Regions from separate parts of the Rhizobium sp. AG207R genome, predicted to be linked through region 3. Evidence: predicted binding sites of a transcription regulator. Region 3 holds the regulator's gene; each other region holds the start of a gene.

Region 1 (8,008 bases), on a different contig from region 3:
TTCATGCAGTTCGGCTAGTGATTGCCCCCGCCAGTCGCCATAATCGCATTCGCGCAAGGCGACATCCGGGATAGCGTCGAGACCGAGGACCGCGGCGGTCTGGCGCGCGCGCAGAGCCGGGCTCGCCCAGACCCGATCGATCGCCCCCAGCCTGAAGGATAAGGATTGAGCCTGCTGAGCCGCCTTCGCCTCCAAGGGTTCGTCATCCGGAAAGCAGCCATTCCGATTGGCTTGCGTTGCCCCATGGCAGATCCAGCTCAAACGCGTTTTCATGAAACTCCTCTATTCCATCCCCTGGTGCGCTCTTGTCGCGATTTCGCATCGCAGTGGCGCTTGATTGACAATTATATTTGCAGATAGCTATAAACTTGCACTTGCGGGTGTGGAAGCCGGTGGAATCCCGGCGCGGTCGCGCCACTGTAATCGATGACGGAAACTTCGCCCTCGAGAGCCAGACCCTTCCCGCAAGAACCCTTCCGCAAATGGAACGCGCTTTTCTTAACGAGGGAAATACAATGTCCGACACCACTTTCGCCCCATCCGCAGTTCCGCAGCCGATTCCGCTCGGCCAAATCCTGCCCTGGGCCATTTTCGCCGGCCTGCTGATGCTGCTCGCGATCTATTTCATCGGCGCGGAAGAAGGCGCGACCTCGCTCATCTCGGGCATGTATGTGCACGAATTCGTGCATGACGCCCGTCACCTGCTCGGCTTCCCCTGCCACTAAGGGGTCAAGAACATGGTTGGACGTCTTTTGCTCCGCGGCATGATCGTCGGGGCCCTGGCAGGTATTTTCGTTTTTGCCTTCGCCCACATCTTCGGCGAACCGCTGGTCGACTGGGCCATCGGCTTTGAGGAAAAGGCCGCGCAGGCGGCCGGCGAAGCGCCGGAGCCGGAAATCGTCAGCCGCGCCACGCAGGCTGGCATCGGCCTCTTCACCGGCAGCGTGATCTTTTCGACCGCAATCGGCGGATTGTTCGCACTGGTCTTCTCGTTCGTCTACGGCCGCATCAGCCCCTTGGGTGCGCGCGGCACGGCGGCGCTGCTCGCGCTCGCCGCTTTCATGACGATCTCGCTCGTGCCCGACATCAAATATCCGGCAAACCCGCCGGCCGTCGGCAATCCCGATACGATCGGCGCAAGAACCGAGCTGTTCTTCATCATGATCGTTGCCTCCATCGTCGGCATGATCGTCGCCGTGGGCTTCGGTCGCAGGCTGGCGGCACGTTATGGTTCCTGGAACGGTGCGATCATTGCCGGCATCGGCTACATCGTCTTCATCGCGCTGATCCAATACCTGCTTCCCTCAATCAACGAAGTGCCCGAGCAATTCTCGGCCGTCGTACTCTGGCGCTTCCGCATCACGTCGCTCGGTATGCACGCCATTCTCTGGGCGACGCTCGGCCTTGCCTTTGGAGCCTGGGCGGAACGCCAACTGCCGCAGACACGCTACCGCAATGCCAGCCTGCGCCGGGCCTAGCGTGATAAGTAGATCGCATCCCGCGCATGGCAACATGCGCGGGGCACGCCAACATCCAGGCGCCATCCTGCTTGCAATCTTTCTCATGCTGTCGAGCTGGCCGGCTTCGGTCGCGGCGCATGGCGGCTCCTCCGGCAGCCAGGCCGGCATCCCGATTCCCAGTCTCACCCATGGCGAGATGGCTGTGATCGCTCCCTATTACGGGCGGATCATTTCGCTTGCCGAGAGCATATCGGATACCGACGAAACCTTCCGCCGTCTCCTGAACTTCGCGCAGATCCAGCGCGCCTATTGCCTCTGGGGCCTTATGCCGGGCAGCGTCAGTGATGAGGAAAGCCCGTTTAACGAATGCTCCCATGCTTACCTCGCTGCAGCGAAAGCGGTGCTGCTGCAGATGCGTGCCATGAGAGTGGAGAAGGCATCGGTCGTCGATCTCGTCTCTGATATCGACGCAGCACTCGTGCGCAACAATCTCTCGCTCGTCCTGTGCAAATTCAGCGGCGAGAGCTTTAACACGGCCGATCTCATCCGGCCTGCGCTTGCCGATATCGCACTCCATGTGAAAAGCCTTGCCGCGATCTTATCGGCCAGCCTGCTCGTTCTTGCAGGGCTCTGGCTCGGAGCGCGCGCGTTACGGCTGCAAGCTCAGCCTTAGGAAGGCATTTTTTCGGAACTGCCCTCAACAAAACACCGCCGCAAGATGCGGCGGTGCTTCTGATCTTACCAGTAGCGCGGACGATCGCGCCAGCGGCCGTCGCCCCAGCCATCGCGATGATGGCGGTGGCCGTGCCAGCCCCATGGCGGCGGCGGTGGCGGCCTGTAGTAACCCCAGCGCCGAGGCGGCGGACCCCAGCGATTGGGGCGGCATTCGCCCCAGCGCGTCAGGTGCCAGCCGCGACCGCAGGCATAGTCGACTTTCACAATCGGCACTGAGGCCGTTGACCCAACGGCCGGGATAGGCATTGCCTCTGCCGAAGATACAACCAGGCTGCCGAACAAGGCAGCAATGGCAATCACGGACGATCTCATATTAATGGCCCTCTATCCAAGTCCCTTACATGGGGGATTTAACCCCCGAAGGTATGAACGCCGGCTGAACCGAAAAAGGCCTTTTGGCGGCAAAATCAAGATCAGCCCGAGAACCTCTCGGCAGTCAAACGGGTTTGCCACCGCCCCCATTTGCAGTTCGCCGCAGCCTGTTCCCGCGTCACGAGAGTTTCATGAACGAGGCTTACACCGGCAATATCCATTGCAATAAAGGAGTTCGGGATGGTCGACCTCGTTTCAAACAATGCGGAAGGCGGCAATGCCGACCATCCGATTCATGGCGCAGGCAGCTCGGCAAAATGGTTTCTGCCGCTCTTCGGCATCGTCGTCCTGGCCGGCCTCGTCTATGTCGCCTACGCTCTCGGCAGCGATCTTGCCGAAGCAGCCGCAGTTCCGTGGATATTGCTTGGGCTGGCGCTGCTGATCGCGCTCGGCTTCGAATTCGTCAACGGCTTCCATGACACTGCCAACGCCGTCGCCACCGTCATCTACACGCGCTCGCTGCCGGCTGAGTTCGCCGTCATCTGGTCGGGCTTCTTCAACTTCCTCGGTGTTCTCACGTCTTCAGGCGCCGTCGCCTTCGGCATCTTGGCGCTGCTGCCGGTCGAACTCATCCTGCAAGTCGGCTCCGGCTCCGGTCTCGCCATGGTCTTCGCCCTGCTGACCGCCGCCATCATCTGGAATCTCGGCACCTGGTATCTCGGCTTGCCGGCCTCGAGTTCGCATACGCTCGTCGGCTCGATCATCGGGGTCGGCCTCGCCAACCAGTTCCTGGCACCCGCCGGCTCCGCCACCAGCGGTGTCGACTGGTCACAGGCAAGCAACGTCGGCATGTCGCTGCTCCTGTCGCCGATCATTGGCTTTGCCGCAGCTGCAATATTGCTGCTGGTCGCCAAGGTGCTGATCCGCAACAAGGAGCTTTATGAAGCGCCGAAAGGCAATACGCCGCCACCGATCTGGATCCGCGGCCTGCTGATCTTCACTTGCACCGGCGTCAGCTTCGCTCACGGCTCGAACGACGGCCAGAAGGGCATGGGCCTCATCATGCTTATCCTCATCGGCCTCGTGCCGACGGCTTTCGCGCTGAACCGCACACCCGATGTCAACTATCTCGAAGCTTACAAGGCTGCCTCAACGCAGGTTGAGACCGTGCTTGGCAAGTACGTGAAACCGGGCGTTGCCGCTCCGGCCGATCCGAAGGCCGCTGTCAGCAGTGCCGTCAAGACCAAGACCTGGACGGACGCGACGACGCCGGCTCTTCAAGCATACATTCATGCCACGAGCGCCGAGATCGCCGCCTATCCAAGCGTCGAGAAGCTGCCAAACGGGCTCGTCGGCAACGTTCGTAACGATATCTACCTGATCGGTGAATCGCTGAAGCTCATCGACAAGCAGAAGCTGCTGCCGATGAGCGCCGACGACCTGAAGGCCGTCACGAACTATCATGCCGCCGTCGATCACGCGACCAAGTTCATCCCGCTCTGGGTGAAGGTTGCCGTCGCCTTGGCGCTCGGCCTCGGCACCATGGTCGGCTGGAAGCGCATCGTCGTCACCGTCGGCGAAAAGATCGGCAAGACGCACCTGACCTACGGCCAGGGTGCCGCCGCCGAAGTCGTCGCCATGCTGACGATCGGTGCTGCCGACCATCTCGGCCTGCCGGTCTCGACCACGCACGTCCTGTCCTCCGGCGTCGCCGGCACCATGGCCGCCAACGGTTCCGGCCTGCAATGGTCGACCGTGCGCAACATGCTGATGGCCTGGATCCTAACGCTGCCGGCCTCGATCGCGCTTGCCTTCGTGCTGTTCGTCGTGCTGCGCCAGGTCTTCTAATCGTCGCGATAAAGACGTCGAACATTCTCGATAAGACTATGGCGCCCCTGACGGGGCGTCATTTCATTTGCAGCATTCCGCCGACGGACACGGCACTGCGACCGGCATCGCAAAACGCATTGAAAGCGTTCGCGAGATCCGCCTGCATTCCCACGGAGCATCGAAGCCGAGCCGTCAGGAGCGCATGAGGCGCCTGTTAACGGATTGCTTCAGCCGACGCCTTCCCTCTTGTTGCCGTTCGCACCGAGGCCGGAAATCTTGGCAAGTTCCGAGCGACGGTTGGCGTAATTCTGAGCAACCATCGGATAGTTGGGAGCAAGTCCCCATTTCTGTCTGTATTCCTCGGGCGTCATGCCATAATGCACGCGCAAATGGCGCTTCAGGGTCTTGAAGCGTTTGCCGTCTTCGAGGCAGACGATGTAGTCGTTTGTTACCGATTTCTTCAAATCCACCGCCGGCACCAGGTTGCTTCGATCGACGATCGAAGCCGACCCATCCAACGTTTGCAGCGCCTCGTGAATATCCTTGATAAGCCTGGGGAGGCTGTGAACAGGGATGGCATTATGGCTGACATAGGCCGAAACGATCTTCACGCAGCCATCGAACAAAGCAGGCGTCTTCTGGGGGGCGGGGTCTTTTCTTTCGCTGAAAGAATCCATGATCTTTTCCCGGATCTCATTTGGTTCCTCGTGCGCCGCCCCGCTCGAATTGCATCATGCGCGATACCCGCAGCCGGGCAGCGCGCCGTTTCGATTTGCGCCCTGTTCCAGGGGCGCGATCCCGGTTTGGTAACCGGGGTACAATGCGACCGCATGAAATGCGTGCGCAATCACAGCCGGTAGCTTTTCGCTCCGTATCCCATATCCGCAGCGGTCTGCGGCAGTTCGCCGGCGGAGTCCGAGAAGTAGACCGCCAGCTTGTTGCAAAGAGTGACGAGCGGCATGCCGAGCATGAACGCCGTATGAGTGGGATCTCCGCCGCAATGCTGCAGCGTCTGGAGAATAAGTTTGCGCTCGACATCCTCCATCGTCTGGCCGACGAGGCTGCTGACGGCGGTATCGACCGCTCCCTGCAGCAAACGGCCATCGCCAAGATGGAGGGTGATCTCCTCGATCAATCGATTTTCGCTTGCGGTCACGATAACGACATCATCAGCATGACCGCCGAGCTCGCACAGGACGTAGAGCCCGGTCTCGGCATCTATGCTGACGCGGCCAATCGCTTCTGCCGCCTGATCGCAGATAAGGACATGCGGCTCGGTTCCGCCGACGAATGTGGCGACCAGCTCGCCGCTCCCGGAAAAGACGATGCGAAGCCGGCTCACAAAAGCGCGCAGCAATGTCTTCGTCTTGAGCTCGCTCGCAGCCCGAGCCGCCGAGATCTGATAGGCCGATGTGAAAGCCGGCTGCTTCATCATGACCTCACCTGCAAGGCCCTGATGGCAGGCTTCGGCGAAAGACCGGCATACATACGCCACGCATAAGGTTTGGAGATCGCGGTCATATTCGGCGGGAAAATCATTCCACCCCCCGCAAGACGGCTTTCCGCTTATAGCGCCGGAGCTGGGCCAAGGAAACCGGCTTCGACAGCAGGAAGCCCTGTACATGCGTTGCGCCCGCTTCCCGCGCCACATCGAGTTGGGAGCTGGTTTCGATACCCTCGACGACGACAAAGGGAGCAAAGCAGGCGGCAAAACCGACGAGATGGGAGAGGCTGTCGCTTCCGTCGCGCCCTTGCCTGTTATCCCACACAAAGGCTGCATCGATCTTGACGATATCGGCGGGCACCTGCAACAGCGATGCCGGCGTGGCGAAACCCGACCCGAAATCGTCAATGGCGATACGACAGCCGAGGTCACGGATCATCTTCATGCGTTCGATGGATGCGCCAACCACGGGATAACTTTCGGTGACCTCGATGATGAGGCGCGAAGCAAGCTCCGGGCGGCGGCTGATTCGGCCGAATACATCGGCGAACCGATCACGGCGCGACAGGCTGGTGGCGGAAAGATTGAAACCGAGAACCAGCGCCTCATCCGCAGTCAGATCGGACAGCACCATATCCAGAATGCGCAGATCGAGATCGAACCAGCGATCCTGCCGCTCGAGCAGCGAGACGAAGGTGCCGGCCGTGTGCACGGTGCCGTCCGAGTCCGTTACGCGCGCCAGGCTTTCCGCGTAGAATACCTTGCCGACATTTCCGGCATCATGAATCCATTGCGCCGCAAAACCCAGGCCACCTTCAGCGATCGCCTTCAAGATCAGGGCTCCATGCCCCTCCTCCTCGCGGCTTGCACTACCGTTCATCGGATTTCCCTTTCGGGGCGACGCGGTGATCGAGGAACATCCAGGAGCAGGAAACAGCAGATGATGAACGGCGCGTCTCGCTCCGAAACATCGGATTCCGGTGTCTATAATCCGCTTCTTCCATCTTCCAGACACCCTCAAACCTCAATCATTGAGGCCCCCTTCATCGAGCTGGAAATATTGCGCCGAAGACCATAGTCAACCCGGCACGGATATGCCTACGAGATAGTTATTTAATAATTGCTAATACACTAATTAACTAGCGTTGCAAAAGTCAATCTCCGCGCAGCTTCTCCCGCACAACTAAACTAAAATATTAATGCTCTTCAACAATTATTCAGCACTTGCCGTCTGGGACCACCAGCCACTTTGCCGCGCCGCCTGCAGGGCTAAATCCAGAGGCGGCAGATCCTGGTGCCACAACCTTTCCCACTCCAGACTCATGATGCCGGCATAACCATCGGCATCGAGCGCTGACCGCAGTGCCGCCATCGGGAACTCGCCGGTACCGGGCAGCACGTAACTATAGGGCAGTCTCGGCCCCGGCACGGAAACGCTGTCCTTGATGTGGAGATGGTGCGTGTTGCGCCGAACCTGCTTCCAGGTTTCGACGGGATCTTGCCCGCCCTTGCGCCAAGTATGATGCGTATCCCAGATAAGAGCGCAATCGGGCGCTATTTCAAGGAAGCGTGGAATAGCGTCCGGTAATGCAAGAAAATCATGTGTCTCGACGACCATAGCGGCATGAAAGCCTTCACGCTCCGCAGTCTCACGCCACCATTGCAGCGTCGCCAGCGCCTCGGCCAGCTCGCCCTTGTCGGCGGTTTCGCCGCCGTCGAAAACCCGGAGCGAACGAACGCCGACGGCCTCCGCCCATGGAAGATAGCGCAGGAACTCCTCCTTCGCCTGCGCTGTCGCGCCGACAAGACGCAGCGAAGTATTGAAGGCACAGACGCTAACGGGAGAGGCCTGCAGCACTTTGGCCAAGCCGGCCGGAGAACCGAATCTTTCGGTGAAATAGGCAACCAGATCGACAGTGCCGGCAAGGGCGCGGATTTCGATGGCGTCGATGCCATGATTCGCGGCCAATCCGAGGGCTTCGCTCAATTCGAATTCCGCACATCCCAGTGTGGAAAATGCCGACACCATCCGCGGCCTGTCACTATCAACTGCGATCACCAGAGCCTCCTCCGCCCGGTCGGCATCCGCTTAACGCGCTGATGGGTACGCCCCACCCTTTCGTGGTCTGCGGCTCGATATAAGTAACCAAATAGATAATTAAGGAGCTGGCTTCGGCCGTCAAGCACCGATCGCAATCCACCCTGTGGGGCTGCTCATCAACGATCA
Region 2 (8,008 bases), on a different contig from region 3:
ACCCTCCAAATCGGCGAAGGCGGCAATGCCCGTCGTCAGCGTCTTCTTGAAGGCATCATCGAGTACAAGCTGACCCCAGAGATAGATGTTCCAGGCCCCCATGAAGGAAATCACCGAAAGGGCGGATATTGCCGGAATGACATTGGGGATGCCGATCTCGATGAATTGCCGCCACAATCCGCTTCCATCCATGCGTGCCGCCTCGAATATCGAAGCGGGAAGCGACCGGAAAGCCTGCCGCATGTAGAAGACATAGAAGCCGATATAGGGGATCGATGGGATGATCATCGCGCCATAGGTGTTGAAGGCCTGGAGTTTCACCACGGCGATATAGGTCGGAATGATCGCCAGCACGTTTGGAAAGGACATGGTGGCGATAACGAACCAGAACAGCGGCTGCCTCCCCTTGAATTCGAGTCGCCCGAAGGCAAAGCCGGCCGGCACGGAGAGAGCGAGCTTTCCGGCGGTGATCAGGGTGGCGGTCAGCATGGAATTCCAAAGCCACATCCAGATCGGATGACGGCTTGCGGCGATGGCGAAATTCGAAAGCGTCGGATTTTCCGGCCAGAAACGCACGGCTCTCGCCATGATCATGTCGTTTGGCGTGAAGGCCGCCGTCACCATCCAGACGAGCGGAAACACGGTGACGATGCAGATTGCCATGAGCACGACATGGAGCAGCAACCTGTGAAGCTTGTGACCGATATCGCTCATCTGTAGTGCACCCGCTTCTCGCTGACGCGGAACTGCAGCCAGGTGATGGCGAGCACGAGAACGATGATGATGACGGCAACGGCGCTTGCCGGCCCGAACTGGAAGAACAACAGACCCTGCTGCCACAGGAAATAGAGAAGGCTCGAGCTTCTGCCCGCCGGTCCGCCATGGGTCAGCACATCGATGACGCCGACAATGTCGTCAAGCACATGGAAGAAGGTCGTGACGCTGATGAAAAAGGCCGTCGGCGTCATCAGCGGCAGGCTTATGTCGAAGAAATGCCGCGTCGAACCTGCACCGTCGAGCTCAGACGCCTCACGCAGCTGATGCGGCAGGTTCGCGAGCGCTGCCAGCCACAAAAGCATGTTGAGGCCGAAGGTCTTCCAGAAGGTGACGAGGCTGACACAGAGGAGCGCAAGGTTCGGATCCGTGTGCCAGCGCGACGGCGGAAAGCCGAAATGGCCGAGCACCTCGTTGAAGAGACCGTTGACTGGATTGAAAAGCCAGGACCAGGCAACGCCTGCCACTGAATAGGCGACGATCGTCGGCAGGAACAGGCTGCCGCGATAGAGCCCTTGCAGCGGATTCTTGCGCACCGAATGCAGCATGACCGCAAAGATCAGTGGGATGACGATCTCGGCCGGGATGAGGACGGTGCAGTAAAGCAGCGTATTCCAGGCCGCCATGCGGAAATCTGGATTGTCGAAGATGGACGCGTAGTTATCGACGCCGACAAAGCGGATGTCTGCCGACAGCAGATTCCAGTCGACCACCGATAACAACATCGACGCTATCAGCGGGCCATAGAGGAATATCGCCACGGAAAAAACGGCTGGCCCCACGAAGAGGTAGGGGGCCAGCGATCGAAGACGAAATGGCATGATGCGAACCTATGCCGAAATCAGCCCAGCAAGCTCGTCATGAGCACCCTTGATACCGTCGGCAACCGTCGTTTCCTTGAGCAGCATACGCGAGACCCACTTGCGCCACACGGCCTGTCCTTCGAGGCCGCGCTTGCCGGGCCAGATCGTCTCTGCGGTCAGGCCATCGCCGAGCTGAGCCGCCGCCGGCTTCATGAACTCGTTGATGAGCGGAATGTCGTGCGTCGAGGTGTTGAGGTAGCCGGTCTGAGACCAAAGCGTCTGGCCTTCCTTCGATGCGCAGAATTCGAGGAAGGCTAGAGCGGCCTCCGCCTGTTCCTTGTTACGCGTGTAAATGGCAAGGAAATTGCCGCCGCTGTTCATCTTGCGCTGATGTCCCGGAAGCCCCGGGAATTTGGTCGTGACAGCCTTTGCCGCACCGAAGGGGAAGGTGACGGCGGCGGTCGAGCTGGTTGTGCAAATCGCAAGTGCGCCGGACTGAAACGCGGCCGTCTGCTCCTTGTCGCTGACGGGAAGCCAAAGCCCTTCATGGGCCGGGGCGCAATATTCGGTCATGCCGGCGATGGCTTCCGCGCTGTTTAGGGCCAACTTGCCATCGGGATCGATGATGAAGCCGCCGGCATTCTGGATGAAGGACTGGCTCGTCCATTCGTTGTTGGAGAGGGAGATCGGTGAGCGATAGGTCGGATGCTTGCCTTTCAGGGCCGCATCGAGCTTGCGGGCGCCTTCGTAGAGCCACTTGGTATCAGGCGTTTCCGGCAGATTGGGATCGAGGCCGGCAGCCTTCCACATGTCGCTGTTGATATAGGTTATCGGCGTTGACATCGCCCAGGGAAGACCGATGACGGCGCCGTCGATGCTGACCAGTGGTAGGACCGACGGGCGGAAATTGGCGAGGATTGCCTCTGCCTTTGCGGAATTGATCTCGCGAAGGTCGCGGGCGCCGAGCGTGCGCTTGGCGAAATAGCCGAACTTCCAGCCGGTGATCATCATGGCCGGCGGACGGCCAGCGGCGACGCTCGCGACCGCCTTGGCGGTCACGGCCTCATAGTCGCCGTCGAAACGGTTGGTAACGGTTATGCCGAGCTGCTTAGCATTGAAAGCGTCGACAACCTTCTGGAACGGCTTGTCGGAGCCCCAGGTGCTCGAAATCTCGATAGCCGCGTCGGCGGACCGGGCCTTGCCGGTCATAGCGATTGATGTGCCGATGACTGCGGTCGTGCCCGCGATAAATTGACGACGATCAAGTCTTACCATCTTATCCTCAATATCCGAATGATTAATAAAACATTCGGATATTTACCTAACGATGGCGAGTGACACCCATATGAAGGAAAGCGTGGCTAAGCGCTAAAGCTCGAGGGTAAAATTGACTTTGGCTGCTGTTTGTTGGATTTCCGATATCGGGCACAGATTGAAAATCGATGCTGTAGCCGATATATGACATTCGAATGACATGGTTGAATTCGGAAGGCAGGCATGGAGAAGAAATTGCTGCACGGGCAATGGCAACAGGTCGAGAGCGATATTGCGGAGGATATCCTGACCGGTCGCCTGTCACCAAAGGCGCAGCTTCCGACGGAATCCGACCTGATGGAACGTTTCGGCGTCGGACGGCACACCATACGGCGCGCCATTTCCCGTCTCGAAAGCCGGGGGCTCGTGCTGGTCGAGCAGGGGCGCGGAACCTTCGTCAGGGATAGTCGCCTCGACTATCGCCTGTCCGAACGCACGCGCTTTTCCCAGAACCTGCTCGATCAAGGCAGAGAACCGCTCGGTCAGGCCATTCATGAGGAGGTTGTCCCGGCTTCGGAATTGATCGCAGAGGCTTTGCGGCTTCCACTTGGTGAGCCGGTTTATCATATTGTCCGCCGCGGCTTTGCCGACGAGGAGCCGATCAACTATTCGCATGCTTACTATCCGGTGCGCCGTTTTCCAGGTTTCGACGAGGCGCGGCGCAGCGGGCGAAGCGTCACCGTCATTCTGGCCGAATACGGCATCCCCGACTATATCCGCCTGCGCACGGATATCGTCGTCCGTCTGCCGACAAGCGAAGAGGCGAAACAGCTCTGCCAGTCCATGTCTCAGCCGGTGGCTGTGTCGAGAAAGGTGGATGTCGATCTCAAGGGCACGCCGATTTCCTATTCGGAATCCGTCTGGCCGGGCGAGCGCGTGCAATTCTCCATCGACAACACCAGCCAGCTTCTGGACGTGCTTGCGCGCGGTGACGCGGGCTGAATAGACCGGTTCTGTGCGATTGGGTCTCTTCAGAGCTGAATGACGCGTCTGCTGCGATATGCTAGTATCGGGCTTTCTCAGGCGCGCAGCGGGTGATGCGATGTTGGAGGCAGACAAGCTATTCGCTGGCTCGATTCCGGAAAATTACGACCGCCATATGGTGCCGTTGATTTTCGAGCCTTATGCGGCAGATATAGCCCAGCGAGCAGCGTCCTTGCGGCCCGACGCAGTGTTGGAAATCGCTGCAGGCACCGGCGTTGTCACCCGCGCATTGGCGCCGAAATTATCCCCCGGTGCAAACTACGTCGTCACCGACCTCAACCAGCCGATGCTCGATTACGCCGCTTCGCGGCAGGCTCCCGACAGCCGCATCACATGGCAGCAGGCGGATGCCCAGTCGTTGCCCTTCGAAAATGCATCCTTCGATCTCGTCTTTTGCCAGTTCGGCGCCATGTTTTTTCCGGACCGTATCTCGGCCTACCGCCAGGCAAAGCGCGTTCTGAAGCCCGGTGGGCATTTCCTCTTCAACGTCTGGGACCGCATCGAAGAGAACATATTCGCGGATGATGTCACGAACGCGCTTGCCCGGATTTTTCCCAACGATCCGCCACGCTTTCTGGCGCGCACTCCGCATGGCTATCACGATGTGGATCGGATTCGCGGCGATCTCGAGAACGCTGGTTTCTCCGAAATTGCGATTGAAACGAGGGCCGAGCAAAGCCGGGCATCTTCGCCGCGTCTTCCGGCCGTAGCTTATTGTCAGGGAACTCTGCTCCGTAACGAAATCGAAGCCAGAGAAGCGGAGAAGCTGCAGGCTGCGACCGACTATGTCGCCGCCGCAATCGAAGCCAGACACGGTAGCGGCGAAGTTGCTGCTAAAATTCAGGCACATATCATCCTGGCGACGGCTTATCCTGCCTAACGTCTGAAATATTAACTGAAGAATAACTATAATCTAAAGCAGGGCTGCCGATTTATGCATGCGGCGACGAGTTATTATATTGTCGTGGATACCAAATGGAGATCCAGGGCAATATTCGCTGAGCTTTCCGGTGAGGTTTTATAAGGAAATACCTGAGGGACGAGATGCGGGCGGCAACGCCGGCAAATCCGCTCATATGCTCTTGAACCTTCAGGTGCTGCGCGCGCTCGCAGCCTCTTCCGTGGTCATCGCCCATGCTCTGCACGAAACAGAGATCCTTGCAGCAGCGACAGGACGTGCAGCGGTCGATGGCTCTGCCTGGAATCTCGGTTTCGGCGTCGACATCTTCTTCGTTCTTTCCGGCTTCATCATGACCCACACTGCAGCATCGGAGTTCGGCAAGAGCGGCGCTCCGCTGCATTTTTTTTTACGGCGTTGCGCTCGTGTCGTCCCCCTCTATTGGCTTTTGACGAGTATCATGCTGCTTGGCGCGCTCGCGGCACCCTCGCTGCTCGTCGTTCCCGTCGGCTCCATATCCCATGTTCTCGCCTCCTATTTCTTCATTCCGTCCGGGCGTGGCGTGGGGGAGATCAGGCCGGTGCTCGCGCTTGGCTGGACTCTGAATTACGAGATGCTGTTCTATGTGTTCTTCGCACTGGCGCTCCTTTTGCCGATAAGGGTGGGGGTCATCTGGCTGTCGGTGCTCATGGTCGGCATGGCGCTCGTCGGAAATCTCGTTGACCCCAGCCATGTCCAGATAGCATTCTGGACGAGCCCGATCATTCTGGAGTTCCTGTTTGGCGTCTATGTCGCTCTGATTTTCCGCAGCGGCGTGAGGATCGGCAAGGGTATTGCGTTCGGGCTCGTGGCCATAGGGCTTCTTGGCTTCGTTCATGTCTCCACGCTTTGGAACGATGCGGCCTTGCCGCAATTCCTGCGAAGCGGTTTGCCTGCGGCTCTGTTCGTTCTTGCGGCCGCAATCGGTCCTGTTTTGCCTCATAAGAGACCTGTACTCTGGAGTGTCGCTTTGGGAGATGCCTCCTATAGCCTCTACCTCGCCCATCCCTTTATCCTGCGACCCATGCGAGCCATTTGGGCGAAAGTGATCGGAGGGGCTCTGCCGCTTGGTTTGTTCGCTGGCTTCTCGACGCTCGCTGCTGCCCTGCTTGCCCTGGCGCTCTTCAGAGGTATCGAGAAGCCGCTTACGCGCCGCGTGCAGAGCGTCGTGCTCGGCTCGGCACGGCGCAAGCGGATATCGGCTGGGGCGCTCCCGGCAGCGGATACCGAGAGTGCCTGACGCTTTCAGGCGGTTCGCTTTTGGCGAAGGTAATCGACGTGGTTCAATGCCGCCGAGGCGATCGTGTCGAGCTGGGTCGCAGCACGGATCAGCGTGTGGCGGGTCGAGATGTCGGGCTTGCTGATCCAGTAGGAAAGATGTTGGGCGGCCGCGCGCGAGACTTTTGCAAGACGAGCCGGATCGCCGCGGCCGAGCTGACGCAGCACGACGTTCAGTGGTTTGGCAAGATGAGGGTGCTCTCTTGCCAGTTCGGCGAGCGTGATCGCAGCCTCGCCGATCGCAAGCGCGGCAAGCATTCCCCTTAGGTCGTCTTCCGCCTGTTTCTCGGGAACGCCGGCATTCGCTGCGGCCTGGCCCGCCAGGCGGTCGGCCGTCCTGCTCAGCCAATGCTCTCTCGTCCAATGGCCCGGAGACCGGCCGATATCCGCCAGATCGCGCAGCGTGGCGCGTTGCAGGCGCTGCCGCTTTGCCGGCAGGTTGGATGGAAAGAGCAGCGTGAAGACGAGTACGCCCGATCCCACACCAAGGATCAGCGCTAGGGCACCGTTCATGAAAGAAGCCGCATCGGCACGGCTGGTATTATCTGGGCCGACCAGATCCAGAAACAGAAAGGCAAAGCTCGTTGCCAGGGCGGCAGTGCGGACGTTGCGCATGGCAAGCCCGGTTGCAAACATGATGATGCCGATGACCATGGCCAGTTCGGTAAAGTCCGACAGCATCGGCAGGATGGCGAAATTGCAGATCGCTGCCGCAATCACCGCGACGAGCCCGCCCTTGAGGAAACCCATTCCGCCGACCACCGGATTGGGCCGGGTGGCAAACAGGGCGCAGATGACACCGAGAATGACAATGAAGCTCGGGCCGGATGGCCAGGCGGTTGCGATCCAGAACCAGGATCCGATGACGATGGCGACGAAGGTGCGAATACCGTTTTGAACTGCGTCGCGATGATCGACGTGGAAGGAGAGCCTTAGCCTTGAGGAGGGGGCTTTCTCGTCCGAAAACAGGGCCTGGCGCGTGAGTGCGCCATGGGCGGCTTCAAGCAGCCTGTCGAGGTGATCCAGGATCAGAAGCCGAGGCGGGATCGCATGATCGGAGTCAACAGTAGTTTCGGAGAGTGCAATCTGAACATCTGCCCGCAATGCGGCAATGATATTGGGAGCGACCGGTGATGCCGAGCCGATAGCGTCGAGTGCCATAGCTGCTTTCTCGACGAGAGGTTCATCGAGATCCGGTCGCTCCGCGAGATGCTCGCGCAGAGACTGGGCGATCGCCATCTGGGTCAGCATTGCGACTGCGGCGCCGCGTAGATGGCCCAAACGGCTGCGTACGGAACGGGAGCTTGCGGCGGCATATTCTGCAGCGGCATCCAGTTCCAACGCGCCCGTCAGTAGCCCTCGGAAACCCGAAGTGTTGCTCTGGCCGCGCAATGCGCGCGCGCAGAGATCGGAGACCTGGCGGAGATATGTTGTCAGGCGGTTCTGGGTCTCCTGCAGCGGCGTGCCAGGCGCGAAGACGGTGGTGAAAACCGCTTCCGTCATGATCCCCAGGGCGATGTAGATTACCCGTGCCACCGCAATGTCGAAGACCTCCAGCGGCGAACCGATGGAATCGAATGCGACGATAGCCGCGGTGTATCCTGCCAACACGGCACCGTAGGCGCGAAAATTGCGCAAGCCGGTGGCGAGCGCCGTGCACAGTCCCAGCCATAGGGCGAGCGACAGAATGAACAGCTCCGGCGCCTGCATGAAAAGCGCGACCATGGCCACCGCGGCAACGGCCCCGATGATCGTGCCCAAAATTCTGTATTGGCCTTTTGAAAGGCTCATGCCGCGGTTGGATTGAGCAACGATCCAGACCGTCATCGGCGCCCATTTCGGATCGTCGAGATTGAGCAGGAAGGCGATGTAGAGCGCTACGAGCGAGGCTGCGGTCGTTCGTAGCGCGAAACCCACT
Region 3 (8,008 bases):
CAAGCGGGCGCTCTTCGACGTCAATCTGAAGATCCGCGCCAATACGGTCACGGCCCTGATCGGCCCTTCCGGCTGCGGCAAGTCCACCTTCCTGCGTTGCCTCAACCGCATGAACGATACGATCGAGACCTGCCGCGTCACCGGCAAGATCACGCTCGACGATCAGGATGTCTACGACGACAGCATCGATGTCGTGGAATTGCGCGCCCGCGTCGGCATGGTCTTTCAGAAGCCCAACCCGTTTCCGAAGTCGATCTACGAGAATGTCGCCTACGGCCCGCGCATCCATGGCCTGCATCGCTCGAAGGCCGATCTCGAGCATATCGTCGAAACCAGTCTGCAGAAGGCCGGTCTCTGGGGTGAGGTGAAGGATCGGCTCCATGACGCCGGCACGAGCCTGTCGGGCGGCCAGCAGCAGCGCCTCTGCATCGCGCGCGCCGTTGCGGTCAGCCCGGAGGTGATCCTGATGGACGAGCCGTGCTCTGCGCTCGATCCGATCGCAACCGCCAAGGTCGAGGATCTCATCCACGAGCTTCGGGAGAATTTCACCATCGTCATCGTGACGCATTCCATGCAGCAGGCCGCTCGTGTCTCGCAGCGTACCGCAATGTTCCATCTCGGCCACCTGGTCGAGGAGAACGACACCGATAAGATGTTCACCAATCCCGACGATTTCCGCACGCAGGATTACATCATGGGCCGTTTTGGTTGATGATGGCAGGCGCGCGGCTCCTTTCACACAGTTCACTTGAGGATAGAAAAATGGTCTCCACTCACATTCTCTCTGCCTATGACGAAGACCTGAAGTTTCTGACGCGCCGCATTGCCGAAATGGGCGGCCTGGCCGAGCAGATGGTTAGCGACAGCGTACGCGCTCTCGTCAACAGCGACGCGGCCCTGGCCCAGAAGGTCATCTCCGACGACGTCGTTCTCGACCATGCCGAGCGCGAAGTTGGTGACAAGGCGATCGTCACCATCGCTCGTCGTCAGCCGATGGCAGCGGACCTGCGCGAAATCATGGGCTCGATCCGCATCGCCTCCGATCTGGAGCGCGTCGGTGATCTCGGCAAGAATACCGCAAAGCGCGTCATCGCCGTTCAGGGCACGGGCGTGCCGCGTCGTCTCGCTCGTGGCATCGAACACCTCTCCGAACTGGCACTGAGCCAGCTCAAGGAAGTTCTTGATGTTTACGCGACCCGCTCGCCCGATAAGGCCGTGTCGATCCGCGAACGCGACGAGGAAATCGACGCCATGTACACCTCGCTCTTCCGCGAGATGCTGACCTACATGATGGAAGATCCGCGCAACATCACCACCTGCACGCATCTTCTCTTCTGCGCCAAGAACATCGAGCGCATCGGCGACCATGCCACCAACATCGCCGAGACGATCTATTACATGGCGACCGGTGCTCAGCCGGAAGGCGAGCGCCCGAAGGACGATACCGCCAACACCGTCGGCGCAGTGACGGAATAATCTGGAAGCGAAGAAAGGAGACCATAGGCGCATGGTTCCGAGAGTTGCTGTTGTAGAAGACGAGGAAGCGCTTAGCGTTCTGCTGCGCTACAATCTTGAGGCCGAAGGCTTCGAGGTCGACACGATCCTCAGAGGTGATGAGGCCGAGCTGCGTCTCCAGGAGCGCATCCCCGATCTCCTGATCCTCGACTGGATGCTCCCCGGCGTGTCCGGCATCGAGCTCTGCCGCCGGCTGCGTATGCGGCCGGAGACGGAGCGCTTGCCGATCATCATGCTGACGGCTCGCGGCGAGGAAAGCGAGCGCGTGCGCGGACTTTCGACCGGCGCGGACGATTACGTCGTCAAGCCGTTCTCGACGCCGGAGCTGATGGCCCGCGTCAAGGCGATGCTGCGGCGCGCCCGCCCGGAGGTTCTCTCCACGGTGCTGCGTTGCGGCGATATCGAGCTGGACCGCGAAACCCATCGCGTCCACCGCAAGAGCCGCGAAGTCCGGCTGGGGCCGACAGAATTCCGCCTGCTGGAGTTCCTGATGTCCTCGCCAGGCCGCGTCTTCTCGCGTTCGCAGCTGCTCGATGGCGTATGGGGGCACGATATCTACGTCGATGAACGCACGGTCGACGTCCATGTCGGCCGTCTGCGCAAGGCGCTCAATTTCTCCAATATGCAGGATGTCATCCGCACCGTTCGCGGCGCGGGCTATTCCATGGAAGCCTGAGCGGCTCGCCGCTCGGGTGTTACTAAATAGCGGCGGAAATAGAAAAACGGGCCTCGAGGGGCCCGTTTCTCTTTGTCTTGCGGTAACTTTCAGCCGTTGTTGCGACGGCGGTCATGCACCGGCTGGTAGGCCATGCGCTGATGATAGGTGCAGTAGGGGGACGAATCCGGGCTGTCATTGCCGCAGAAGTGGAAGTCGTCCTTCAGCGGGTCCCCGACCGGCCATTTGCAGGTGCGTTCCGTCAGCTCCGTCAGGCCGAGGCGGCGGGAGATCGGAACGACGACGTTCGATGCCGGGCGATACTGAATTTCATTGACGGAATCTATCTCGATCTCTTCCTTCAGCATGGTTGCACCCTGCTGGCGGGCGACCACGGTGCGGGTAGCGACGCGCGAGCCGTAGGTCGTTGCGCGGGGAGCCGCGGCACTGCGCTTTGGCGTGCGCGTCGCGGTTGCCGTGCCGCCCGCCTTCGCTCGGCCAGGAAGGTTCAGGCGGTGCACCTTGCCGATAACGGCATTACGGCTCACGCCACCGAGCTGCGCAGCGATCTGGCTGGCGCTCAACCCTTCGGACCATAGCTTTTTCAGCTTCTCGACGCGTTCGTCTGTCCAATTCATGCCCTGTCTCCGCTGTCGCGTTTCCGATGGCAGAATCCCTCACCATTGCCTCGCATGGGAACGAGGCGCGAAACGCTCTAAAATTGTGGTGACTAGTTCCGCCGCATGCAGTCTAGCAATTGCTTTTTAACCTAGTGTGAGGCTGACTCCGTGACAAGAGTCGCGAGAATCTTGAGGAATCGATTTCGAGGTTTTCCCCAACTTGCTGCCTAGGCGTGGCATTTCTGCAATAGGCGCCGCCGAACCTATCTCTTTTGCCCGCAAGCGCTATCTCGCACCTGCTAAAACGCCAGTTTTGTTGACATCGCGATGCAAAACATCAATAGTGCCCGGGCCGCCGCAAGGCGGCATTTTTGATTTTTTCGGACCCGTTTCATCAAATCGAAGCGATCGGTCCTTAAAGTTGTGATCAGGAGATATGGCCATGGCCGAGACCACGCCGCTTTATGACACCTATATGCGCGCTCCGTTACGGTTCGAGCGAGGCGAGGGCGTCTGGCTGGTCACCGAAAATGGCGAGCGCTACCTCGATTTCGCAGCCGGCGTCGCGGTCAACTCGCTCGGTCACGCCCATCCTCATCTCGTCGCCGAATTGAAGGCCCAGGCCGACAAGGTCTGGCACCTGTCGAACCTCTACGAGGTGCCCGGTCAGGAGAAGCTGTCGAAGCGGCTGACGGAAGCGACCTTCGCCGACAAGGTATTCTTCACCAATTCGGGCGCCGAGGCGCTGGAATGCGCCATCAAGACGGCGCGGCGCTATCAATTCGCCAAGGGGCATCCCGAAAAGTTCCACATCATCACCTTCGAGGGCGCCTTCCACGGCCGCACCATCGCGACCATCGCCGCCGGCGGCCAGGAGAAGTATATCGAGGGCTTCGGACCCAAGGCACCGGGTTTCGATCAGGTACAATTCGGCGATCTCGATGCCGTGCGCGCCGCCATCACGGATGCGACGGCCGGAATCCTGATCGAGCCGGTTCAGGGCGAGGGCGGCATCCGTCCGGCCACCAACGAATTCCTGCGCGGGCTGCGTGAGATCTGCGACGAACATGGCCTGCTGCTGATCCTCGACGAAGTACAGTGTGGCGTCGGCCGCACTGGCAAGCTCTTCGCCTATGAATGGGCCGGCATCAAGCCTGATATCATGGCTGTCGCCAAGGGCATCGGCGGCGGTTTCCCGCTCGGTGCATGCCTTGCGACGGCAGAAGCCGCCTCAGGCATGAAGGCAGGCACCCACGGTTCCACCTATGGCGGCAATCCGCTCGCCATGGCGGTCGGAAATGCCGTTCTCGATATCGTGCTTGCCGAAGGCTTCCTGCAGCATGTGCGCGATGTCTCGCTGGTCTTCCGCCAGGGGCTCGCCTCGCTCAAGGATCGTTTTCCTGACATCATCGAGGACGTTCGCGGCGAAGGTCTGATGCTCGGCATCAAGGCGGCCATTCCGCAGGCAGAGCTGCTGCAGGCTATCCGTGCCGAGCATCTGCTCGGCGTGCCGGCCGGCGATAACGTCATCCGCCTTCTGCCGCCGCTGGTCGTCACCGCCGAAGAAGCACGCGAAGGTCTTGCCCGCCTGGAGCGTGCCGCCGAGCGTGCGCGCGCTGCCCGCACCAAGAAATCGGCTTGAGTTCAACGCCCGCTGACGGGGCGTTCCTGCCCCACGCGGGCGTTATTGTTTTTTCTGGAGCACAGGTAAGGACATGGCTTCTCCGAAACACTTTCTCGACCTCTCTGCCGTTCCGGCTGCCGATCTGCGCAACATCATCGATGACGCGATCGTGCGAAAGAGCGCGCAGAAGGCCGGCACTGCCGACAAGCCGCTCGCCGGCAAGATGCTGGCGATGATCTTCGAGAAGCCGTCCACCCGAACCCGCGTTTCGTTCGATGTCGGCATGCGACAGTTGGGCGGCGAGACGCTGTTCCTCTCCGGCACCGAAATGCAGCTTGGCCGCGCCGAAACGATCGGCGATACGGCCAAGGTGCTGTCGCGCTATGTCGATGCGATCATGATCCGCACGACCGATCATTCGCGCCTGCTGGAGCTAGCGGAACATGCGACCGTTCCGGTCATCAACGCGCTGACCGACGATACGCATCCCTGCCAGATCATGGCGGATATCATGACGTTCGAGGAGCATCGCGGCCCGATCAAGGGCAAGACGCTTGCCTGGACGGGCGACGGCAACAACGTGCTGCATTCGCTGATCGAGGGTGCGGCACGCTTCGGCTATCGCATGAATATGGCGGTACCCCTTGGTTCTGAGCCGAAGGATCACTATCTGAACTGGGCCCGCAACGAGGGCGCCGAAATCATGCTCTCGCATGATGCAGACCGTGCGGTCGCCGGCGCCGATTGCGTGGTAACCGATACCTGGGTTTCCATGAATCAGGAGCACCGGGCACGCGGTCACAACGTCTTCCAGCCCTATCAGGTCAACAAGGCTTTGATGGCACAGGCCGGCAAAGACGCTTTGTTCATGCATTGCCTGCCTGCTCATCGCGGGGAGGAGGTGACGGACGAGGTGATCGATGGCCCGCAATCCGTTGTCTTCGATGAGGCGGAAAACCGCCTTCATGCGCAAAAGTCGATTCTTGCTTGGTGCCTGGGCGCGATCTGAAGATATTAAACCGCGTCTCAAGGGCGCGGGCGCAGTAGGAGTAAAGCAATGGCCGAAAATGCCGCAACGCTGGGTCAGTTTGATTTCGCCGGTGACGATCATGTCGTTCCCTTCCAGGTGGAAGGTCTGGACGTGCGCGGCCGTGCCGTACAGCTCGGTCCGCTGCTGGACGCGATCCTTGCCCGGCATGACTATCCGACGCCGGTTGCACGCCTTCTGGCGGAGGCCATCGTCCTGACCGTCCTGCTTGGCACGTCGCTGAAATTCGAAGGCAAGTTTACCGTACAGACCAAGGGCGACGGTCCCGTCGACCTTCTGGTTGCCGATTTCACGACGCCGGAAAACGTTCGCGCCTATGCCCGTTTCGACGAAGAAGCACTGGAAAAGGCAGTCGCCGAAGGCCGGACCGAGCCGGAACAGCTGCTCGGCAAGGGCGTCCTCGCCTTCACCATCGATCAGGGCCGTTTCAGCCAGCCCTATCAGGGCATTGTCGCGCTTGATGGCGCCTCGCTCGAAGAGATTGCCGGCACCTATTTCCGTCAGTCGGAGCAGATCCCGACGCGCGTGCGTCTGGGGGCGGCAGAACTTTTCGACCGTGATGAGAACGGCAAGCCGCGTCACCGCTGGCGGGCCGGTGGCCTGATCGCGCAGTTCCTGCCCGAAGCGCCCGAGCGTATGCGTCAGCCGGACCTGCATGGCGGCGATGGCGATACCGGCGTGCGCGATCATGTCGAAGACGATGCCTGGGCGGAGGCACGCAGCCTGGTGGAAACCATCGATGCCGATGAGCTGACGGATCCGCAGGTTGGCACCGAGCGCCTTCTCTATCGCCTGTTCCACGAGCGTGGCGTACGCGTCTACGAGCCGAAGGCCGTCTATGACCGCTGTTCGTGCTCGCGCGACAAGCTGAAGGGCGTCTTGAAGGGCTTCACGGCCGAGGAGATCGAGGCCAGCCAGGAGAATGGCGAGATCGCCGTCACTTGTGAATTCTGCTCTACGACGTATCGCTTCGACGTGTCGGAGATAGAGGCGGCCTGACGGTGCCGATTTTGTCGGCTCAGTTCAGCGTGCGCAACAGGTTGGGCGTATCCAGAGAAAAGGCGGGGATCTTGACATGGAATTGCTCTCCGTCGTCCGTTTCCATCTGGTAATGGCCGAACATCATGCCTGACGGCGTATCCAGCGGGCAGCCCGATGAATATTCATAGGTATCGCCGGGTTTCAGATGCGGCTGCTCGCCGACGACGCCCGGCCCCGTCACCTCATCCACCATGCCATTCATGTCGGTGATGTGCCAGTAGCGTGTCACCAGCTTCACGGCCTTCTTCGAATGGTTGGATATGACGATGCGGTATCCCCAGACATAGCGATCGTCGTCCGGATCGGATTGCTCCTCCAGATAAAAAGGTTCGACGACAACCTCGATGTCGCGTGTTAGGGCGCGATACATGCCTGATACCTTGCCACTGCCCTGAAGCGCCGAGCGCTTCTCCAAGCCTCACTGCCGCTTCAGCATTTCCACATTCGCGGCATATTATCCGCATTCCACCACCCCCGCCAAGAGCGGGATATCTAGCGGTATCCTATAACCAGCCCGCTCCGTCAAGGAACGGCGTGATGAAAACTTGCGTGAACGGGTAGAGCCTTCCCGGCATTTAGCTATTACAGCTAATAACGAAGGTTAACGAGACGTCGAAAGAAGTATCTCAAATCGTCTGTCATTTGGTATTCTCTGACATGAAGCCTCTCTCTCCACTTTTGGTGAGAAGAAACGCTTGCCGCAGCCAAAGGTGCACTTGTAGGTTGCCCGTCATATCTGCAGCCCGCCGATCAAAATCTCCAGCTCATATAATTCCTCATTTCATCTTATGTTCCCTGGGGGTGTGACCGCAATTTTCATCGGAAGGCATTTCGGCTATCATCTGATTCTGGCATGGCCCGTGCCTCCCCCCTCCATTCGGGAAAGTATATTTCATGCGGGGCCGTCGATATCAAAACCGACTGTTTGAGCGCCTGGCATAAGGAGGGGTTGCGGTCATTGCTCGCAATAGGAGGTTTAGATGAGGCTTTCTGCCCCTGTTTATCATTTAAAGCGCAAGGCTAGGCTCCTGTCTCGCCAGCAGAAAATCCCCTTGCACGCCGCGCTGGATCGCGTCGCGGCTGGCGAAGGCTTTGCGGGCTGGAGCTTGCTCGCAAGCAAAACGAGCTCAGCTGTGCCCATCGGTGAGCTATATTCGCGTCTGAGCCCGGGCGATCTGGTGCTGATCGGCGCGCGGCGCGGTCACGGCAAGACCCTAATGAGCTTGCGGCTCGCCGTCGAAGCCATGAAGGCTGGCAATCGCGGTGTCTTCTTCACGCTGGAGGACACGGAAAAGGTCGTCCTGGACCGTTTTCCTGTCATCGGTGCCGATTATGCGGAATTTGCCGATCTGTTTGAATTCGACAATTCAGATGCCATCAGCGCCGATTATATCGTCGAGAGGCTGGCCGGTGCGCCGCGTGGCACGTTGGCGGTCGTCGATTTTCTGCAGCTGCTCGATCAGAAACGGGAAAAACCGGAGCTGATGATCCAGGTCCGGGCGCTG
Region 4 (8,008 bases), on a different contig from region 3:
TCCGGTAGAGTTCAGGCGCGTCAACGATGCCGTGAAGGAGCCGATCGAAGGCCGCCCCTTCTCCAGCCGCTCGCTGATGGAATGCTACGATGAGGCGGCCCGCGAATTTGGCTGGTCGAAGCGCAATCCGGATGTAGGCAGCATGCGGGATGGCGACTGGCTTGTCGGCATGGGCTGCGCGACGGCGATCTATCCAACCAATATCGCGCCTTGCGCAGTTCGCGTCTCCCTGACCGAGGATGGGCGGGCACGGGTCCAGACCGCCTCCCATGAAATCGGCACCGGGGTGCGCACGATTGCCGCCCAGGTTGCAGCGGAACAATTGGGGCTCGACGTAAGCGCCGTCGAGGTCGAGATGGGCGATACGCGGCTTCCGCCGGCGCCCGTTGCCGGCGGCTCGAATACGACGGCCAGCGTCTCTTCAGCGATCATCAAAGCCTGCGGGGAAATCCGCGAAAAGCTCGCCCGCGCGGCGGTGACATCAAATGACGGGCCACTCGCCGGCCGCGATCCGCACTCGATCATGCTCAGAGAGAATAAGCTCGTCATCGGCGAGAGTTCGCAGGGCCTCAAGGACGCTTTCAAGCAGTTGGGAGCCGGCGTCATCGAGCAATATAGCGAATTTCGTCCTGACGCTGCTTCCGAGGAAGCCGTTTCCAACCTATACAAGGGCAAACTGGAAATGGTGAGCGGTGATCAAGGCAAGAAGGTAAAATATGCCTTCGGTGCTGAATTCGTCGAGGTCCGGGTTCATCGAAGAACCCGGGAAATCCGCGTCCCTCGGATCGTCGGCGCCTTTGGAGCTGGCCGGATCATGAATACCCGGACGGCGCGCAGCCAGCTCATGGGCGGGATGATCTGGGGAATTTCGTCGGCCCTTCACGAAGCGACTGAATTCGACCTGCGCGATGCCCGCGTCGTCAATCGGGATCTGCAGGACTATCTCGTGCCGGTGAATGCAGACATCCAGGACGTAAAAGTCATCCTTGTGTCGGAGACCGATCCGGACGTCAACCCGGCGGGCGTCAAGGGGCTTGGCGAACTCGGCAACGTCGGAACGGCGGCCGCGATCACCAGTGCGGTCTACCACGCTACCGGCAAGCGTATCCGCAAACTTCCGATCCGCATCGATAACCTGATTGGCTAATGTCAACGCAGGCGCTTTCTCGCGCCAAGACGTGCTTGTTCCCATTGGCAGGCACCCGGATCGGGCCACAGCTCTCTTATGTCGGCAAGCCGTTCTTGCCGGCCTGTTCCGCCTCGGTCACCGGCGGGCATGCCAATGCTCATGAAGGTGCGGATTACAGCGGTCGCTTTTCGGTGCGTCGTCGCGCCCCCGCCAGTGACGCCCCACGTCGGCACGATGGTCGATACCAGCCATTCGAAGATTTAATGTTCTCCCTCCCAGCCTCCTCAGCGCGCCGCAGCGCTTGTCATGTTTCCATCATTCGAGGCCGGCCGCCTAAGTGCGGAGCGCCTACTGGTTCCCAAACCGGTAGGTCGACAAGCATCGGGGAACTGAATTACGGACATAGCGTTGGCAAAGAAACAGGATCGCTGGGACACTCGAGAACCGGATGAGTATTCTTCGCAATGAACGTCGTCTGTTCGGATTTAGCATGTGCTGATAGCTTTTCAGGGCCTGGTTAGAAAGGTGTGCACCTCTTCGGCTTCACCGCATTCTAACGAAATGTCTCTTCATTGAGGATCGCGCAGCGAGGAAGGCGGGGAGGCGATCGAATTACCTCGACGGCATCGCCTTCGTTGCCGGTCTTGCCAAGGCTCGGGCGGCCATTACTTTTACTAGGAAACCTGTGACATATGTCGGGTGCATCTGCTGGAGCAAGGGGAATGATGCTGGAAGATCTATACCGCCTTTTGCGAACCGGACATGTCCAGGCGCAGGGAGTGGTCGATACGATGACGCAGCCGATTGTCGTTCTTGATCAGAACTTGTGCGTCGCGACCGCAAACAATGCATTCTTGAAAACGTTCGAGGTCGAGCGGGACGATATTCTGGGGGAGAGTTTCTTTGATCTCGGCAACGGTCAGTGGGATGTTACCGAGCTCCGACAGCTGATCGCCGCGGTCATCCCAAAAGCAGCCGCTGTCATTGGGTACGAAGTCGCGCATGATTTTCCAACTATCGGCCGGCGTACGTTCCTCGTCGATGCGCGCCGCCTTGTGCACCCGGATGACAATAGCACCAACATCCTTGTCCTCTTCGACGATGTGACGGAAAGGCAGCGGCACGACGCCGAGAAGGATTTCATCATTTCGGAAACACGCCATCGGATGAAGAACCTTTTCGCGGTCGTGCGATCGCTAGCGATGCAGATGAATGCGGAAGATCTGACGGCCGTTGACTACCGTGATCGTTTCCTGGGACGCCTCGAGGTCACTCTTCATGCCCAGGAGATCGCGGCCATCAATGAAACGACCGATTTTGAAACCCTGCTGAGGCAATCGGTCAGCGAGCCTGGAATGGATCGTCTCCATTGCCAGGGGCCAAGAGTGCAGATTCGGGGCTCGGAGATCGTGCCAGTCAGCATGATGTTCCATGAGCTGGCAACGAATGCGTTGAAGTACGGCGCGCTATCCGCCCCAAGCGGTGCCTTGCATGTCGAATGGTCACTGGAGGAAGTGCCGGAGAGCCGCTCTTATTTCGTATGCCGGTGGCGCGAAACGGGCGGCCCCGCGATCATGCCGCCGACGAGAAGAGGCTACGGTACCGAGCTGATCGAAGGCACTTGCCGACATCTTGGTGGAACGGTGGAACTTAACTTCAATCCAAAAGGTTTGACTGCCATCATCAAGCTCCCTTGGAAACGTTCATGAGCGAACCTGAAAATGACAAGGCTCTTGGCAGGATCGTTCTTGTGGTTGAAGACGAGTTCCTTATCGCCCTGGAGCTGGAAAGCGTGTTGACCAGTAGCGGATTCGAGGTCCTGGGCCCGGCGAGCTCGGTCGGGCAAGCCCTCGACCTGCTGAGGAGCCAACGTCCGGATGCCGCTGTTCTGGACGTCACTCTCGGCAGCGAGAAGGTTACTCCGGTCGCTTTCCTTTTAAAATCATGGGATATCCCGTTCGTCCTCGCCAGTGCAAGCGATGCGGCGGAACTTGCCCGGCATGATGTTTTGGCCAAGGCACTCAATCTCGGGAAGCCCACCGACATGAAACGTCTTGTGGACGTCGTTCAATCCTTCTTTAGCCGCTGACGATGGATAAAGCGGCGATCCGTCAAGTGAACGCCGCGAACGTGACCGCGTCGATTGGCATGCTACTCCTTTGAGGCGATCTGGAATACCAGCGAATGGGATGACACCAGCGACACGCCATCCCTGGCTCAGTGTCAGCGCTTCCGCCGCGGGCTGGTTAACAGTCGAACGACCGAAGGTAGATGGTTCAGATCTTCTTAAGCACAACTATTCGTCGAGGTGGGGCAGCAATATCGTCGGAAAAACGACATTATTCGAGATCCGAAATGCCAAGCCTTTCGATCATCCAGACGATGCTTGGGAACCATCTCAACGCGGAATAGTTCCGTCCGGCGGATGACCACCTGGAAAGGGCTGTCATGAAGAAGCGGAAACATGAAGAGATGACGGATCCCCCTCGCTCGCGACCAGCGAAATATGAGGAGACCGAGGGCGCGACCGGTGCGGTCGAAAGGCCGGCCATCCCGCCGGTCATGAAAAAGGGAGAGAAGCCGTCTTCCAAGAAAAACAAGCACAAGGACGATGCCGGCGGGCAAGGGGACTGAACCTCGCGGTTGCGCAATAGGGCTTGGCGGCTTTATCCCACCCAGTTCGTGATCCAGTAGGCTATTGCCGAGATAGCCGCCGCCGCGGGCAGGGTTATTATCCATGCGACGACGATATTGCTCGCCAATCCCCATCGAACCGCCGAGATCCGCCGCGCGGCGCCGACACCGACGATTGCGCCCGTGATCGTATGGGTCGTCGAGACCGGGATGCCAAGCCATGTCGCGGCGAACAAGGTCAAGGCGCCACCGGTCTCAGCGCAAAAGCCCTGCATTGGATTGAGCCTCGTGATCTTCGAGCCCATCGTGTGCACGATCCGCCAACCGCCAAACAGTGTTCCGAGCGCCATCGCGGACTGACAGGATAACACCACCCACAGGGGCACGTGGAACTCCGCTCCGGTATGACCTTGGGAGTAGAGCAGTACGGCGATGATGCCCATGGTCTTCTGGGCGTCGTTTCCGCCATGGCCGAGGGAGTAGAGAGAAGCGGAGACGAATTGCAGGACGCGGAAGGTGCTGTCGACGGCGAAAGGCGTCTGGCGAACGAATATCCATGTCACGCATAGCACGAGGAAGAGCGCGAGCACGAAGCCAAGCAGTGGCGACATGACGATGGCACCGGCCGTCTTAAGCAGGCCGGACCAAACAATGGCATCCATGCCAATCTTCGCCACGCCGGCACCTACGAGGCCACCGACCAGAGCATGCGACGAGCTTGATGGGATGCCCAGTACCCAAGTCACGATATTCCATATGATCGCCCCCATCAGGGCGGCGAAGATGACCTGTGGCGTGACTATGTTGGGATCGATAATGCCGGTGCCGAGGGTTTCGGCGACGTGGAGCCCGAAGAACAGGAAAGCGATGAAATTGAAGAATGCGGCCCATAACACGGCGTATTGCGGTCGCAGGACCCGGGTCGAGACGATGGTGGCAATTGAGTTGGCTGCGTCGTGCAGCCCATTCAAAAAATCGAAGAACAATGCCACCGCGATGAGGCCCACCAGCAATGGGAAAGCGAGAGTGGCCTCCATCAGACGTTCTCGATTACGATGCCGTTGATTTCATTGGCAACATCCTCGAAACGGTCGACGACCTTCTCCAATTCACCAAAGATCTCGCTGCCGATGATGTATGCCATTGGATTGGTGCCGCCATATCGGCGAAAGAGATCTTTTAGACCTTGATCATGTAGCTCATCGGAGCGACCTTCGACCTTTACAACCTCTTCGGTGAGCGCGCTGAGGCGAGAAGAGTTGGCACTCATGCGATCAAGGAGAGGGATTGCCTCGGCTACCAGTTTTGCGGCCTCGACGATCGCCTTGCCCATTTCCTGCATACCGGGATCAAAGCTGTCCTGTTCGAATAGCCGGATCGTCTTGACCGTCTTGTGCATCATGTCGATCGCATCGTCCATTGACATGATGAGATCCTTGATGTCGCCACGGTCAAAGGGCGTGATGAAACTGCGCCGAGTGGCAAGCAGAACTTCGCGCGTGATGTCATCGGCCTCGTTCTCGAGCTCAACAATGCGCTGGCAGTGCTGCTCCGTGTCTTTGCCGGCCAGCAATTCGTTCAGAGCTTCCGCCGCGCTGACGATCGTGCGCGAATGTCGAGAGAAAAGATCAAAAAACCGGTCTTCTCTCGGCATCAGTCTACGAAACCAGTTCACTTTCCGCACTCCAAACAGGCGTTGTCATAAATCCGTCATAAATGAGGAGGCCCGACATGGAAAGCCGAGACATCCCCAAAACGGCGCTCTCTGACAGCCTCATCACAAGATTTGAACTGCTTATGCGCGGTCTAATCGGTTCCCGTGACCGTCGAAGAAATGCAGGCTCTCGGCGGAAGCGGTAACCACGCATTCTGTGTCCATTGCGAGCCGGGACCGCCCCGAAACTCGAAAGACGACGGTTTGGCCGTCCGCCAGGGTGCCGTAGACATAGCTCTCCGCCCCGACGAGCTCCACCGCCTGGATACGCACTTTCGCGCTGAAAGCCGCATCGCTCGCACCGCCGGCCAGGTGAAGATCCTCGGGCCGGACGCCGACCGTCATGTCAGCGGCGCCAAGGCGGCTGTCAGGCGAAAGCACAATTGTGCTGTTTTCGGTAGGTTTCAGAAGATTCATCGAAGGCGAGCCTATGAAGGTCGCAACGAAGGTCGTGGCCGGTCGTTCATAGAGCTCGATGGGTGTGCCGACCTGCTCGATCCGTCCGCCATTCAAGACGACCAGGCGATCGGCCAGCGTCATGGCCTCCATCTGGTCATGGGTGACATAGACGCTCGTGGTCGCGAGAGATCGTTGCAGCCGTTTGATCTCGACACGCATTTGCACCCGCAGCTTGGCATCGAGATTGGAAAGCGGCTCGTCGAACAGAAACGCCGCCGGCTCGCGCACGATGGCACGACCCATCGCTACGCGTTGCCGCTGACCGCCGGAGAGTTGACGTGGTCTGCGCTCAAGGAGGGGTTCGATTTCAAGCGATCGTGCCGCTGATTGGATGCGCTGGTCTATTTCGGCTGCTGGGACATTCCTGTTCTTCAGGCCATATGCCAAATTCTGTCGCACCGTCATGTGCGGATAAAGCGCATAGTTCTGAAAGACCATCGCGATGTCGCGCTCCGAGGGTTCCAGACGATTGACGATACGACTGCCTATGTTGATTTCGCCTGAGGTGATGGCTTCAAGGCCTGCGATCATGCGCAGGAGCGTGGACTTGCCGCAGCCGGAAGGCCCGACCAGGACGATAAGTTCGCCATCGGCGATATCGAGCGACACGCCCTTGATCGCGTCGACGTTGCCGCCGTAACTTTTGCGGACGTCCTTGAGAGTGATCCCGGCCATTATTTCTCCGTCTCCACCAGACCTTTGACGAACCAGCGCTGCATCAGCACCACGACGAGGATGGGCGGAATGATCGCCAAGATCGCCGTTACCATCACAAAATTCCACGGTGTCGCCGCGTCGGCGAAATCCACCATCTTCCGGAGCCCGATGATGATCGTCGACATCTTCGCGTCATTCGTGACCAATAGTGGCCACAAATATTGCGTCCAGCCATAGATGAAGAGGATCACGAACAAGGCGGCGATATTGGTTTTCGATAGCGGCAACAGGATATCGCGCATGAAGCGGAATGGGCCGGCATTGTCGATGCGGGCGGCTTCAAGGAGTTCACCCGGCACCGTCAAGAAGAACTGCCGAAACAGGAACGTCGCGGTCGCTGATGCCATCAGCGGCAGGGTCAGGCCGGCATAAGTGTCGATCATGCCGAGATCCACGATGACCTTGTAGGTCGGCAGGATGCGTACTTCCACCGGCAGCATCAACGTGACGAAGATCATCCAGAAGAACACCATCCGCAGCGGAAAGCGGAAGAAGACAATGGCGAAGGCCGAGAGAAAGGAGATCGCGATCTTGCCGGCGGCGATGATGACAGCGACAACAAACGTGTTCCAGAGCATCCGTTCAAGGCTGACGCCGACCACGCGCTCGACACCGCCGTTCAGCGCCTCGCCATAGTTCTCGACGAAATGGCCGCCGGGCAGCAGGAAGATCGGCGGCCGCAAAATCTCGGCCGACGTCATCGTCGAGGCAACGAAGGTGTAATAGATCGGGAAGGCGACGATGATAATGCCGATGACCAGCATCAGATGGCCGATGAGATTGGCGACGGGACGCTTTTCGATCATCGGTAATCCTCACGCATAATGCACACGCTTCTCGACGAAGCGGAATTGGAATGCCGTCAGCGCTATGACAATCACCATGAGGATGACGGACTGAGCCGCGGAAGAGCCGAGGTTGAGATTGACGAAGCCGTCATTGTAGACCTTGTAGACGAGGGTCTCCGTCGCCTTCGCCGGCCCGCCGCCGGTGACGGCATGGATGATGCCGAAGGTGTCGAAGAAGGCGTAGACCGTGTTGACCACCAGGAGAAAGAAGGTCGTCGGCGCAAGCAGGGGAAAGACGATCGTCCAGAAGCGCCGGTTGCCGCGGGCGCCGTCGATGGATGCGGCTTCCAGCAACGATTTTGGGATTGCCTGCAGTCCGGCAACGAAGAACAGGAAATTATAGCTAATCTGCTTCCAGGCGGCGGCGATGATGACCAGCACCATGGCCTGATTGCCGTTCAGCAGGGGGTCCCAGGCAAGTCCGTTGCGACGCAGGATATAGGCCAAGGTACCCATTGCAGGATTGAACATGAAGAGCCAGAGCATGCCGGCGACGGCGGGTGCGAC

The links. Region 3 encodes PhoB, which activates phosphate uptake and scavenging genes when phosphate is short. Its sites were predicted from a motif close to TGTCATNNANCTGTCAT; they were not measured.
Region 1: JJQ51_RS30835 (inorganic phosphate transporter) is a predicted target of PhoB. The motif match lies at 2,684-2,700, and genes of this name have one in related genera.
Region 2: phnF (phosphonate metabolism transcriptional regulator PhnF) is a predicted target of PhoB. The motif match lies at 3,036-3,052, and genes of this name have one in related genera.
Region 4: JJQ51_RS02485 (DUF47 domain-containing protein) is a predicted target of PhoB. The motif match lies at 5,461-5,477, and genes of this name have one in related genera.

Annotation. Positions count from the first base shown of each region.
Region 1 covers NZ_JAEPVT010000017.1:124,351-132,358, forward strand. The annotation lists gene JJQ51_RS30810 (histidine phosphatase family protein) at 1-273, opposite strand, end outside; gene JJQ51_RS30815 (CbtB domain-containing protein) at 516-725, shown strand; gene JJQ51_RS30820 (CbtA family protein) at 738-1,478, shown strand; gene JJQ51_RS30825 (hypothetical protein) at 1,513-2,133, shown strand; gene JJQ51_RS30830 (GCG_CRPN prefix-to-repeats domain-containing protein) at 2,199-2,507, opposite strand; gene JJQ51_RS30835 (inorganic phosphate transporter) at 2,748-4,355, shown strand; gene JJQ51_RS30840 (MucR family transcriptional regulator) at 4,565-5,014, opposite strand; gene JJQ51_RS30845 (helix-turn-helix domain-containing protein) at 5,185-5,772, opposite strand; gene JJQ51_RS30850 (EAL domain-containing protein) at 5,873-6,661, opposite strand; gene JJQ51_RS30855 (sugar phosphate isomerase/epimerase family protein) at 6,995-7,840, opposite strand.
Region 2 covers NZ_JAEPVT010000005.1:259,677-267,684, reverse strand. The annotation lists gene JJQ51_RS13725 (carbohydrate ABC transporter permease) at 1-714, opposite strand, end outside; gene JJQ51_RS13720 (carbohydrate ABC transporter permease) at 711-1,595, opposite strand; gene JJQ51_RS13715 (extracellular solute-binding protein) at 1,605-2,852, opposite strand; gene phnF (phosphonate metabolism transcriptional regulator PhnF) at 3,075-3,833, shown strand; gene JJQ51_RS13705 (class I SAM-dependent methyltransferase) at 3,934-4,755, shown strand; gene JJQ51_RS13700 (acyltransferase family protein) at 4,886-6,052, shown strand; gene JJQ51_RS13695 (FUSC family protein) at 6,058-8,007, opposite strand.
Region 3 covers NZ_JAEPVT010000002.1:672,681-680,688, reverse strand. The annotation lists gene pstB (phosphate ABC transporter ATP-binding protein PstB) at 1-712, shown strand, start outside; gene phoU (phosphate signaling complex protein PhoU) at 763-1,476, shown strand; gene phoB (phosphate regulon transcriptional regulator PhoB) at 1,508-2,191, shown strand; gene JJQ51_RS07245 (GcrA family cell cycle regulator) at 2,281-2,808, opposite strand; gene JJQ51_RS07240 (aspartate aminotransferase family protein) at 3,233-4,432, shown strand; gene argF (ornithine carbamoyltransferase) at 4,506-5,423, shown strand; gene JJQ51_RS07230 (Hsp33 family molecular chaperone) at 5,472-6,461, shown strand; gene apaG (Co2+/Mg2+ efflux protein ApaG) at 6,481-6,873, opposite strand; gene JJQ51_RS07220 (DNA helicase) at 7,484-8,008, shown strand, end outside.
Region 4 covers NZ_JAEPVT010000001.1:574,047-582,054, forward strand. The annotation lists gene JJQ51_RS02460 (xanthine dehydrogenase family protein molybdopterin-binding subunit) at 1-1,147, shown strand, start outside; gene JJQ51_RS02465 (PAS domain-containing protein) at 1,852-2,838, shown strand; gene JJQ51_RS02470 (response regulator) at 2,835-3,218, shown strand; gene JJQ51_RS02475 (hypothetical protein) at 3,578-3,763, shown strand; gene JJQ51_RS02480 (inorganic phosphate transporter) at 3,796-4,800, opposite strand; gene JJQ51_RS02485 (DUF47 domain-containing protein) at 4,800-5,417, opposite strand; gene JJQ51_RS02490 (sn-glycerol-3-phosphate import ATP-binding protein UgpC) at 5,559-6,611, opposite strand; gene ugpE (sn-glycerol-3-phosphate ABC transporter permease UgpE) at 6,611-7,459, opposite strand; gene ugpA (sn-glycerol-3-phosphate ABC transporter permease UgpA) at 7,469-8,008, opposite strand, start outside.